DNA from 3 places in the Pseudoxanthomonas sp. 134C1 genome. Region 3 is predicted to be linked to each of the others. Evidence: predicted binding sites of a transcription regulator. Region 3 holds the regulator's gene; each other region holds the start of a gene.
What was found. The regulator FliA, encoded in region 3, starts transcription of late flagellar genes. The targets are predictions, from matches to a motif close to TAAAGTTTNNCNNNCNNNGGCCGATAA.
Positions count from the first base shown of each region.

Region 1: AC3DEZ_RS17945 (chemotaxis protein) is a predicted target of FliA. The motif match lies at 1,221-1,247, and genes of this name have one in related genera.
Region 2: AC3DEZ_RS13795 (methyl-accepting chemotaxis protein) is a predicted target of FliA. The motif match lies at 1,543-1,569, and genes of this name have one in related genera.

Region 1 covers NZ_JBYMTH010000011.1:157,163-160,395, forward strand. Annotated here, with positions in the region: gene AC3DEZ_RS17945 (chemotaxis protein) at 261-1,214, opposite strand; gene flgA (flagellar basal body P-ring formation chaperone FlgA) at 1,402-2,043, shown strand; gene flgM (flagellar biosynthesis anti-sigma factor FlgM) at 2,211-2,519, shown strand; gene AC3DEZ_RS17960 (flagellar protein FlgN) at 2,516-2,866, shown strand; gene AC3DEZ_RS17965 (ATP-binding protein) at 3,035-3,233, shown strand, end outside.
Region 2 covers NZ_JBYMTH010000007.1:36,355-39,587, reverse strand. Annotated here, with positions in the region: gene AC3DEZ_RS13800 (EAL domain-containing protein) at 1-1,354, opposite strand, end outside; gene AC3DEZ_RS13795 (methyl-accepting chemotaxis protein) at 1,598-3,233, shown strand, end outside.
Region 3 covers NZ_JBYMTH010000006.1:239,864-243,096, reverse strand. Annotated here, with positions in the region: gene AC3DEZ_RS13605 (chemotaxis protein CheA) at 1-278, opposite strand, end outside; gene AC3DEZ_RS13600 (protein phosphatase CheZ) at 318-932, opposite strand; gene cheY (chemotaxis response regulator CheY) at 932-1,312, opposite strand; gene AC3DEZ_RS13590 (RNA polymerase sigma factor FliA) at 1,654-2,400, opposite strand; gene AC3DEZ_RS13585 (MinD/ParA family protein) at 2,397-3,233, opposite strand, start outside.

The sequences.
Region 1 (3,233 bases), on a different contig from region 3:
CGGCCCGGTGCCGGTGCCATTCCTTCTGGCGGGGGAACGGTTGGCGCCTGGTGGTTTCGCCTCCCCCTTTGCGGCGCTTCTCAGCAGCCGAATGGCGGGTCAAAAGGGGGACCGAGGGGGATTTGCTTCTTGTCAGAACCCGGGCACCGCGCGCAAATCCCCCGTCGCCGCGCTGGCGCGGGCCGTCCGCCCCCCTTTTCCAAAGGGGCTACTCAATCCACGATTCGGAATCCCCAATCCCGGCGGCCAACGGGCCGCCCTCACGCCGCCCGTTTCGTCGCCACTACCTGCTTCAGCCGGTTCAGGACATAGTCCGCCAGTTCATGCGGGCTGTACTTGGCGACGAAGGCGTTGGCGCCGACGCGCTCGACCATGGCGTTGTTGAACACGCCCGAGAGCGAGGTGTGGAGCAGGACATACAGGCCGGCCAGGCCGGGGTGGCGACGGATTTCCGTCGTCAGGGTGTAGCCGTCCATGGCCGGCATCTCGATGTCGGAGATGACCATGGCGTAGCGCTCGGCCGGATCCTCGCCGGCGGCCTGGATCTGCAGGAGGTGATCCAGGGCCTGCTTGCCGTCGGAGAGCAGGGTGGCGCTGACTCCCAACTGGTCCAGCACGCTGCGGATCTGCGAACGGGCCACGCGCGAATCGTCCACCACCAGCACCTGCAGCGGCGGGGCGTCGGCCGGCAGCGCCATTTCCGGCGCCAGCGGCGCGTCCATGCGCGCCTGCGAGATGTCGGCGAGCACGCTTTCCACGTCGATCACCTGGATGAGCTCGCCCTGGAAGCGGGTGACCGCGGTGAGGTAGCTGGCTTCGGCGCCCAGTTCCGGCGGCGGGTGGATGTCCTCGACCGCGATGTTGACGATGCGCTCGACGTCGCTGACCAGGAAACCCTGCACCGAGCGGTTGAATTCGGTGACCACCAGATAATTGGGCGCGCGCGCCGGATCCGGATCGCGTTCCGGATGGCCGATGCTCAGGCCCAGGTCCAGCACCGGGATCGAGCGGCCGCGCACATCGGCCGCGCCGGCGAACTCGGTGGGCAGACCGGGCAGCTGGAACAGGGGCGGGCGGCGCAGGACCTCCTGCACCTTGAAGACGTTGACGCCAAAAAGCTGACGCCCGCCCAGGCGGAACAGCAACAGGGCGAGCCGGTTGTGGCCGGCCAGGCGGGTGCGCTGGTCGATGCGGTTGAGCAGATCCTGGGTCATGCAGGCATATCGGCCGGGTTGCGGACGGCTTGAGCGGTGCGGACATCCGGATGAGGAGAACGGCGTGGCCATCGCGCAACGGTGATCACGCGGCCATTTCGCCGCGTCGTCCCCGGCGCGCGCGATGCGGCCCGGCTACGGCACACGGCTTGCATCCACCGGCATGATGAATCGACGGAGCCCGCCCATGCGACGACTCGCGCTGCTGCCCGCGCTGCTGGCGGCGTTCGCCGTGCCGGCGGCGGACTTCCAGCCGGTGGACAGCATCCGCCAGGCCGCGGTCGGCGCGATGGCCTCGGCCGGCGAGGCGGAGGCCACACTGGATCCGAACCTGCGCCTGCCGCGTTGCGCCGCACCGCTGGAGGCCCGTGTGCAGAACGGCGGTTCGGTCGAGGTCGGCTGTCCGCAGGGCTGGCGCCTGTTCGTGCCGGTGCGGGTGCGCCGCAGCCAGACCGTGCTGGTGCTCAACCGCGGCATCGCGCCGGGGCAGGTGGTGACCGCGGATGCCTTCGCCGCCGAGACCCGCGATGGCGGGCGGATCGGCGCGGGTGCGTTGACCGATCCCGCGCAGGCCATTGGCCAGGTCGCCCGGCGCATGCTGACCGCCGGTTCCGTGCTGGGTGCGAATGATCTGGTCGCGCCCCGTTTGATCCGGCGCGGCGACAATGTGGCGCTGGTGTCGCGGCGTGGCGGTGTCGAGGTGCGGGTGGCCGGCAAGGCGCTGGCCGATGCCGGCGAAAACGAGCGGGTGACGGTGGAAAACCTGTCCTCACGCCGGGTGGTGCAGGGCGTGGTGGGCCCGGGCGGCGACGTCTGGGTGAGCCGATGATGGAAAAGATGCGCGCCGGCCCTAAAGTCCCCGCCAGGACGGCCGATACCGAGCATGCAGGGAAGTGCGCCCCGGGTGCGCTTCCGATAAAGAAATGTGGATTCCGTCACTAAAGCTTTGTCTTTGACGGCCGATATGCTGTTTGAACCCGCAACAGGTAGACCGACATGAGCCAGAAAATCGAAGGCAACGCGCCTTCTGCCATCCGCACCACCGGACCCGTCGGTGGCAAGGTGGCGGCCTCCGGCGCCGAACGTTCCCGTCCGGTGGAAGCCAGCGCGGGCGGTGACAGCCTGCGCCTGACCGGCGAGGCCACCAGCCTGCAGGCGCTGCAGCGCGAGCTGTCCTCGGCTTCGGCGGTGGACACCGGACGCGTGCAGCAGATCCGCGATGCGCTGCAGGCCGGGACCTATCAGATCAACGCCGAGGCGATCGCCGACGGCATGCTGAGCCTGGAACGCCAGCTCGGCCGATGAGCGCCGGACCGGAGACGCCGATGGAGCGCCTGGCCTCGGCGCTGGCCGAGGAGCGCCGCGCGATCCTGGAACACGACGTCGAGGCGCTGGTGCGCTCGACCCGGGAGAAGCTCGCCGCGCTGCGCGAACTGGAAAGCCGGATGCCCGCGCAGCCGGAAGCGCCGTTCGAAGCCCGCCTGCGCGAACTGTCCGAGGCCAACCAGGCCAATGGCGCGCTGCTGGCGCGTCGCCGCCGCGAAGTGAACTGGGCACTGCGTCACCTCGGGCGCAGCGAGAGCAGCGGCGCCTACGACGCCAACGGACAGACCGAAGTCCTGCGTGGCAGTCGTCCCCTCGCGGTGGTCTGAGCCACGCCGTGGGCGCGTGCTTGCCGCCATCGTGAGGCTTGCCGATACTGGCGGCCCCCGTCGCCGCCAGACCCTTCCGCAGGGCCATCCGTCGTGAGTGTTTCCTCCGCTTCCCGTTTCCCCGCGGACGTCCCGTCCTTCGTCGACATCCAGGCGCTCACCGAGCTGATGGACGACGGCGTGCTGCTGTGCCGCGGCGACGACCGCGCCCTGCATGCGAATGCGTCCGCGCTGGCGTTGCTGCCCGAGGGCGAGGAACCGGAATCGCTGCAGGCGGTGCTCGAACTGGTGCCGTCGGAGGCGCGCCGCGCCGCCCGCGCGACCGGACGCTGGAGCGGCGAACTGGGGCTGGAGGATGGCCGCATCC
Region 2 (3,233 bases), on a different contig from region 3:
AGGGCTTGAAGCTGTTGAGGTCGCAGTAGGCGGCGACGAAGGGGCGGCCGGCTTCGAGCAGGCGGCCGATGTGCTCGGAGATAGGAATATTGCCGGGCAGCAGGGTCAGCGGATTGGCGTAGCGCGCGGCCTCGATGCGCAGTTCGGTGACCCGCCGCACCAGCGCCTCGCCGGTGCCCACGCCCAGGTAGCGGCCATCGCGGGTGATGATGAAACCATCCGACAGATAGCGCTGATCCTCGCCTAGCAGGATTTCCGACATCGCGTCGATGCTCTGGCCGACATCGCAGACGATCGGCGCGGCGTGCATCAGCAGGACGCAGGACTTGCGGCCATTGAGCTCGCGCGCGAACGGGACCGCCATGCGCTCGTTGAATACCCGGCGGTTGATCAGTCCCAATGGCAGGCCGTCGCGGTCCACCACCGGCAGCGAAGGCAGATCCGGATGGTGGCGGAACAACTGCTCGGCGTCGAAATTGCTGGCCTCGTCGGTCAGCGACGGCGCATCGATGAGCAGGTGCGCGGCGGTGACTCCGCGAAAATCCGAGGCCCGGCGCGCGCGCGGCCACACCGGAAGCTTCTCGAAACGCGCGTCGCGCACTTCCGCCGGAACCGCGAGCGCCACTTCGCTGGCCGGGCGCCCGAGCAGGTAACCCTGCGCGTAGGGAATGCCGAGATCCTTGATGATCGCCAGGTCCTGCAACCGCTCCACGCCCTCGGCGACCAGTTCCGCGCCCAGGCTCTCGGCCACCTGCACGAGCGCGCGGACGATGCTCAGCCGACCCGGGCTGTCGGCGATGTGATGGATCAGGTAGCGGTCCAGCTTGACGTACTCCGGCGACAGTTCGTGCCACAGCTCGAAGTTGGAATGGCCGTTGCCGAAATCGTCCAGGGCGATGCGGATGCCGGCCGCGCGCAGGTAGCCCAGCGCGTCCGCCAGCCGGCCGACGTCCTCGACGATGTCGCGTTCGGTGATCTCGATGACGAAGCGTCCCAGATCGCGCCCGGCCGACAGCAGGCTCTCGATCACCTGCTGCGGATGGAGCTCGCCCTGGAGGATGGCGTGCGCGCTGAGATTGACCAGCAGGCGCCCGCCACGATCGAAGTCGAAGCTGCGCGCCAGGATTCCGGCGGCCACGGTCTCCACTTCGCCCAGGCGGCCGGCGCCGCGCGCGCGGTCCAGCAGCTCCAGCGGCGAGCAGGCGCGGCCGGCGACGCGCATCAGTCCCTCGTGCGCGACCACGCGGTTGTCCTCCAGCCGGACCACCGGCTGGAACGCGGCCAGCAGTTCGCGGCCGTGCAGGACCGCCTCCAGCAGGGGATCGGATGCGACGGCGGATTCGGAGATGCACATGGGGCCGCGAACCTAGCGCGCCTGTATGACAGTTCCGCGACGCCGCTGATGACGATCCTTCATCTCCCGCGGCCACGCGGGAACGGGTCCGAGAGGCCACGTCATCACGGTGTCGCACGCATCGGCTACAACGGCACCCATTGCGCAAACCCCACCGGAGCACTTCGAGGGCGGAAGAAAATCCGCGCTAAAGACTCCCGGAAGCCGGCCGATACCGATGCAAAATTTTGCTCGGAGTCCCCCATGCCGATTCCCTTCCACCTGCCTTCCTCCTGGAAGCGCCCTTCCTTTCGCCTGATCCGCGCCGCGCTGACGCGGCGGCTGGCACGGATGACGATCGCCGGCAAGCTCCGCCTGTGCGCCTGGGTGGCCGGCGCGGGACTGGCGCTGATCGCCTTGTCGTACTGGCAGGCCAGCGCGGGCCAGACGCGCGCCGCCGCGACCTTCCAGGCGCAGCAGGCCTATGGCGCGTTGCTGGCAGCCCTGGAACGACAGGTCGAACAGACCCGGCGATTGCAGACCGCCTACGCGGCGCGGCTGGACCCCGCCGACCGCGAAGCGCTGACCCGGGCGCAGCAGCGGTTGCGAGGTGACCTGGCACGACTGCGCCAACACCCGGCGGGTATCGCCGAGCGCAAGCGGATGGACGCCGCCGCCGCGCGCATCGACGAATTCGCCACCGGCATCGATGCGCTGAACGCGCGCGTGGACGAAATGGGACAGGGCGACGCGAGCCTGTCCGCGATCCTGGACGTGGCGGGGCAGGCGCTGGAGGAGGCGACGCAGGCCACGCAGGCGCCGGCACTGGAAGCATCGCTCCAGCGCATGCGGCGTTTCGAAAGCGAATTCCTGCGCACCGGCGACGCGGCGCGGTCGGATCGGGTGAGCGAGGAGAAGCTGCCGTTCGAGCTGGTGCTGTCGTCGACACCGATCGATGAGGCCGCGCGCGATGGCCTGCGCGGACAGGTGGAGGCCTACCAGGCCGCGCTGCTGGCGTACACCGCGGCCCGGGTGGGACTGGATGTGGAAGTGGCTTCGCTGGAAGACACGGCCGCCGCCATCGCGCCCGCGCTGGCGGATCTGGAACGCGCGCGCGAGCTCGGCCTGGCGGACGCCGCACGCGCGCAGCGTGCGCAACGGTTCGGCATGGCGGCGTTCTTCGCCATCACCCTGGCGGCGGTGGCGCTGGTGCTGGGCGGCGTGTTGTGGGCGGTGCTGCGGGCCGTGGGGCGCCCGTTGCGCGACGCCGCCGAAGTCGCCGGCGCGATTGCCGATGACCGGCTGGACGGCGCGATACGGATCGACAATCCGCATGATGAAATCGGTGGCCTGATGGCTTCGTTGTCGCACATGCAGGTCCGCCTGCGCGAGCGCATCGCCGGCGAACGCGCCGCCGCGCGCGAGAACGCGCGGATCCGGCAGGCGATGGATCACGCGCATACCGGCTTGATGGTCCTGGCGGCCGACGGCACGGTGGCGTTCGCCAATCAGGGTCTGCGCGACGCGCTGGCACCGCGCGGCGTCGCCGCACCGGAGGGCATGCCGTTGCAGGAACTGGACGACGCGCTGGCGCCGGTGGCGCGGCGGCTCCGCGATGAGGGCGTGGCATTCGAGCAGCCGATCGCGCTGGGCGACGATCACTATCAGCTGGTGGTGAATCCCATCGATCTCGACGGCGAGCAGACCGGAGCGACCCTGGAATGGAAGAGCCTGGCGATGGAGCGCATGGTCGAGCAGGAGATCACCGCACTGGTGCGCGCGGCGACGCGGGGCGATCTGGGGGGGCGGATCGAGGTCTCCGGCAAGCGGGGATTCCTGCAGGCGCTGGCGATGGGCATCAACGATCTGTTCGAGGTGCTGCAGGGCAATCTGTCGAAGC
Region 3 (3,233 bases):
TGCTGGGCGGCATCGAAATGATCCGCTTCCAGGGTCGCCTTGCCGGCGCGGACCATGCCCAGCGCCTCCTCGGCGGCATGGCACAGGTGCACCATCGCCTGGATGCCGAGGAAGCCGGCGCCGCCCTTGAGCGTGTGGAAGCCGCGGAACACCGCGTTGAGCTGTTCGCTGTCGCCGGGATCCTGTTCCAGCGTCACCAGCTGCTCGCCGAGGCGATCCAGGATTTCCTGGGCTTCGATGAGGAAGTCGGCGGCGATTTCGGGAGTGACGGCGGACATGGTTCGGCTCGGGTTCGGCAGGGAGGCGCGGGCGGACGGCTAGAGGCCCAGCCCCGACAGCAGATCGTCGGCGTCGTCCTGCGAGAAGGCGTTCTTGTCCAGGCCGGCGACGGCGGGGCCGGCGAGGCCATCGTCTTTTTTCTTTTCCGGCGGCGGCAGGCCGAGTTCGCCGAAGCCTTCGTGCACGCGGCGGACGATGCCCGCGACCCGGCGGATGATCTGGCCGGTGAGATCCTGATAGCTCTGCGCGAGCGCCATTTCCGACAGGCCGGCGCGGATCTGGTCCACCACCCGGGTCTGTTCGCCGCTCAGCGTCGTCGCCTTGAGCTGGTCGGCCAGCTCGCGGCACTGCTCGGCCAGGTCGAGGGTCTTGTGGCTGGCCTGCTCGGTCATCGCGACCACATGGTCCAGGCGCGCGCAGGCGTCGTCGAGGTCGCCCGCGCCGTGGGTGGGCGGCAGTTCGCCGAGGGTCTGCGCGAGTTCGCGGGCCAATCGGCCCAGCCCCTGCATCATCGGCTGCGTGCGCCAGGCCGCGATGGTGTCCAGCTCGCGCCGCCAGCCGGCCTCGTCGCCCTGTTCCAGCGCATCCAGTGCGTGCTGCAGGCGTTCGACCAGCGCGGCGCGGGCGCTGCCGGCTTCCATGACCGCAGCCATCAGGCCGCGGCCCCGAGACGTTCGAAGATCTTGCCGAGCTTTTCTTCCAGGGTCTGCGCGGTGAACGGCTTGATGATGTAGCCGTTCACGCCGTTCTGCGCCGCCTCGATGATTTGCTCGCGTTTGGCCTCGGCGGTGACCATCAGCACCGGCAGGGTCTTGAAGCGGTCGTCGGCGCGGATCGCCTTGAGCAGTTCGATGCCGGTCATGCCCGGCATGTTCCAGTCGGTGACCACGAAGTCGAAACTGCCCTGGGCCAGCGCGGTCAGCGCGCTGGAGCCGTCGTCGGCCTCGGCGGTATTGGTATAGCCCAGATCGTTGAGGAGGTTCTTGATGATGCGGCGCATCGTCGAGAAGTCGTCCACGATCAGGATCCGCATGTTCTTGTTGGCTGTCACGAAGGGCTCCGGGTGCAGCAGGGTAAAGGGGGCTCGAGAGCCTTATCGGCAGGCGGCGGGAAAACTTTTGGCCGGGATTGGGGGGAGGCGGGGATTGGGGATTCGGGATTTGCAAAAACGGGGCTTTGCCTCCCCCTTTGCAAAAGGGGGATTGAGGGGGATTTGCTCTTGGCGCCAACAGCAAGCGCTTTTCAACCGCCGAATGGCGGGTCAATCCCCCGTCGCCCGCTCCGCGGGCGCCCGCCCCCTTTTCCGCTTTCAACAGCCAAATGGCTGGTCAAGGGGGCTCTTCCAATCCCGAATCCCCAATCCCCAATCCCGACTCAATCCTCCAGCCCGGCGTCCACGCTCTCGAACACGTTCAGCCGGCCACGCAGGCGCAGCATGGCCTGGCCGTGGATCTGGCAGACACGCGACTCGCTGACGCCGAGGACCGCGCCGATTTCCTTCAGGTTGAGTTCCTGCTCGTAATACATGGACAGCACCAGCTGTTCGCGCTCGGGCAGCTGGCCGATGGCCTTGATCAGCGACTGGCGGAACTCGCTGCGTTCCAGCTGCTGCTGCGGGTTGGGACCGCCGCTGACCACGGTCTGCGGTTCGCCGTGATCCTCGATGTGCGATTCCAGGCTCAGCACCTGGCCGCGGGCGGCGTCCTCCAGCAGGCGCAGGTATTCGGGCAGCGGCATCTCCATCGCCGACGCGACCTCGGTGGCGATGGCGGCGCGGCCGGTGCGCTGTTCGATTTCGCGCACGGTGGCGGCGGCCTGGCGGGCGCGCCGGTGCACCGAGCGGGGTACCCAGTCGCCACGGCGGATCTCGTCGATCATCGAGCCGCGGATGCGGATCGAGGCGAAAGTCTCGAACGAGGCGCCCTGTTCGGCGTCGTAACTGCGCGAGGCTTCGAGCAGGCCGATCATGCCGGCCTGGATCAGATCGTCGATCTCCACGCTGGCGGGCAGGCGCGCGGCCAGGTGATGGGCGATGCGGCGGACCAGGTCCGCGTGCGTCGTGACGAAATCGGTGGCCGCCGCTTTCTGGACGGCACGGTATTGGGCGGCGCCGGTACTCATGCAGGCACGCTCCGGTTGATCATGCGTTCGACGAAGAATTCGACATTGCCGCGTGCCCCGGTCGGCGGCTGCCAGCGCGCGGTGACCCGGGCGATTTCGTTGATGGCGCGCGCCGACGGACTGCCCGGGTACGCCTTGACGACGGCCTGCTGGCGCTGCACCGCGCGACGCAACCAGTCGTCCTGCGGCACCGCGCCCAGATAGTGCAGGGCGACATCGCCGAGGAAGCGCTCGCATACGCGGGCCAGCTTCTCGTACAGCTTCCGGCCTTCGTTGGGATCACGGACCATGTTGGCGATCACGTGCACGCGGTCCACGCCGCGCTCGCGCGAGAGCACCTTGACCAGGGCGTAGGCGTCGGTGATCGAGGCCGGCTCATCGCAGACCACCACCACCGTGTCCTGCGCGGCCTGGCAGAAGGTCAGCACGCTGTCGGTGATGCCGGCGGCGGTATCGACCACCATCACGTCGAGGGCGCGCTGCAGTTCCGAGAACACGTTGACCAGGCCGACATGTTCGGCCGGCGAGAGTTCGGCCATGTGCCGGAAACCCGACGAGGCGGGGACGATCAGCAGGCCCTCCGGACCTTCCAGCAGCACGTCCTCCAGCTGGCAGCGCTGCGCGACCAGATCGGCCAGGGTGTACTTGGGGGTCAGGCCGAGCAGCACGTCGACATTGGCCAGGCCCAGGTCGGCGTCCATCAGCAGGGTGCGCTTGCCCATCTCGGCCAGCGACGCGGCCAGATTGACCGACACATTGGTCTTGCCGACGCCGCCCTTGCCGCCGGTCACCGCGATCACGCGGACCGGATGGAAGGCGCCGGTCAGCGGCGG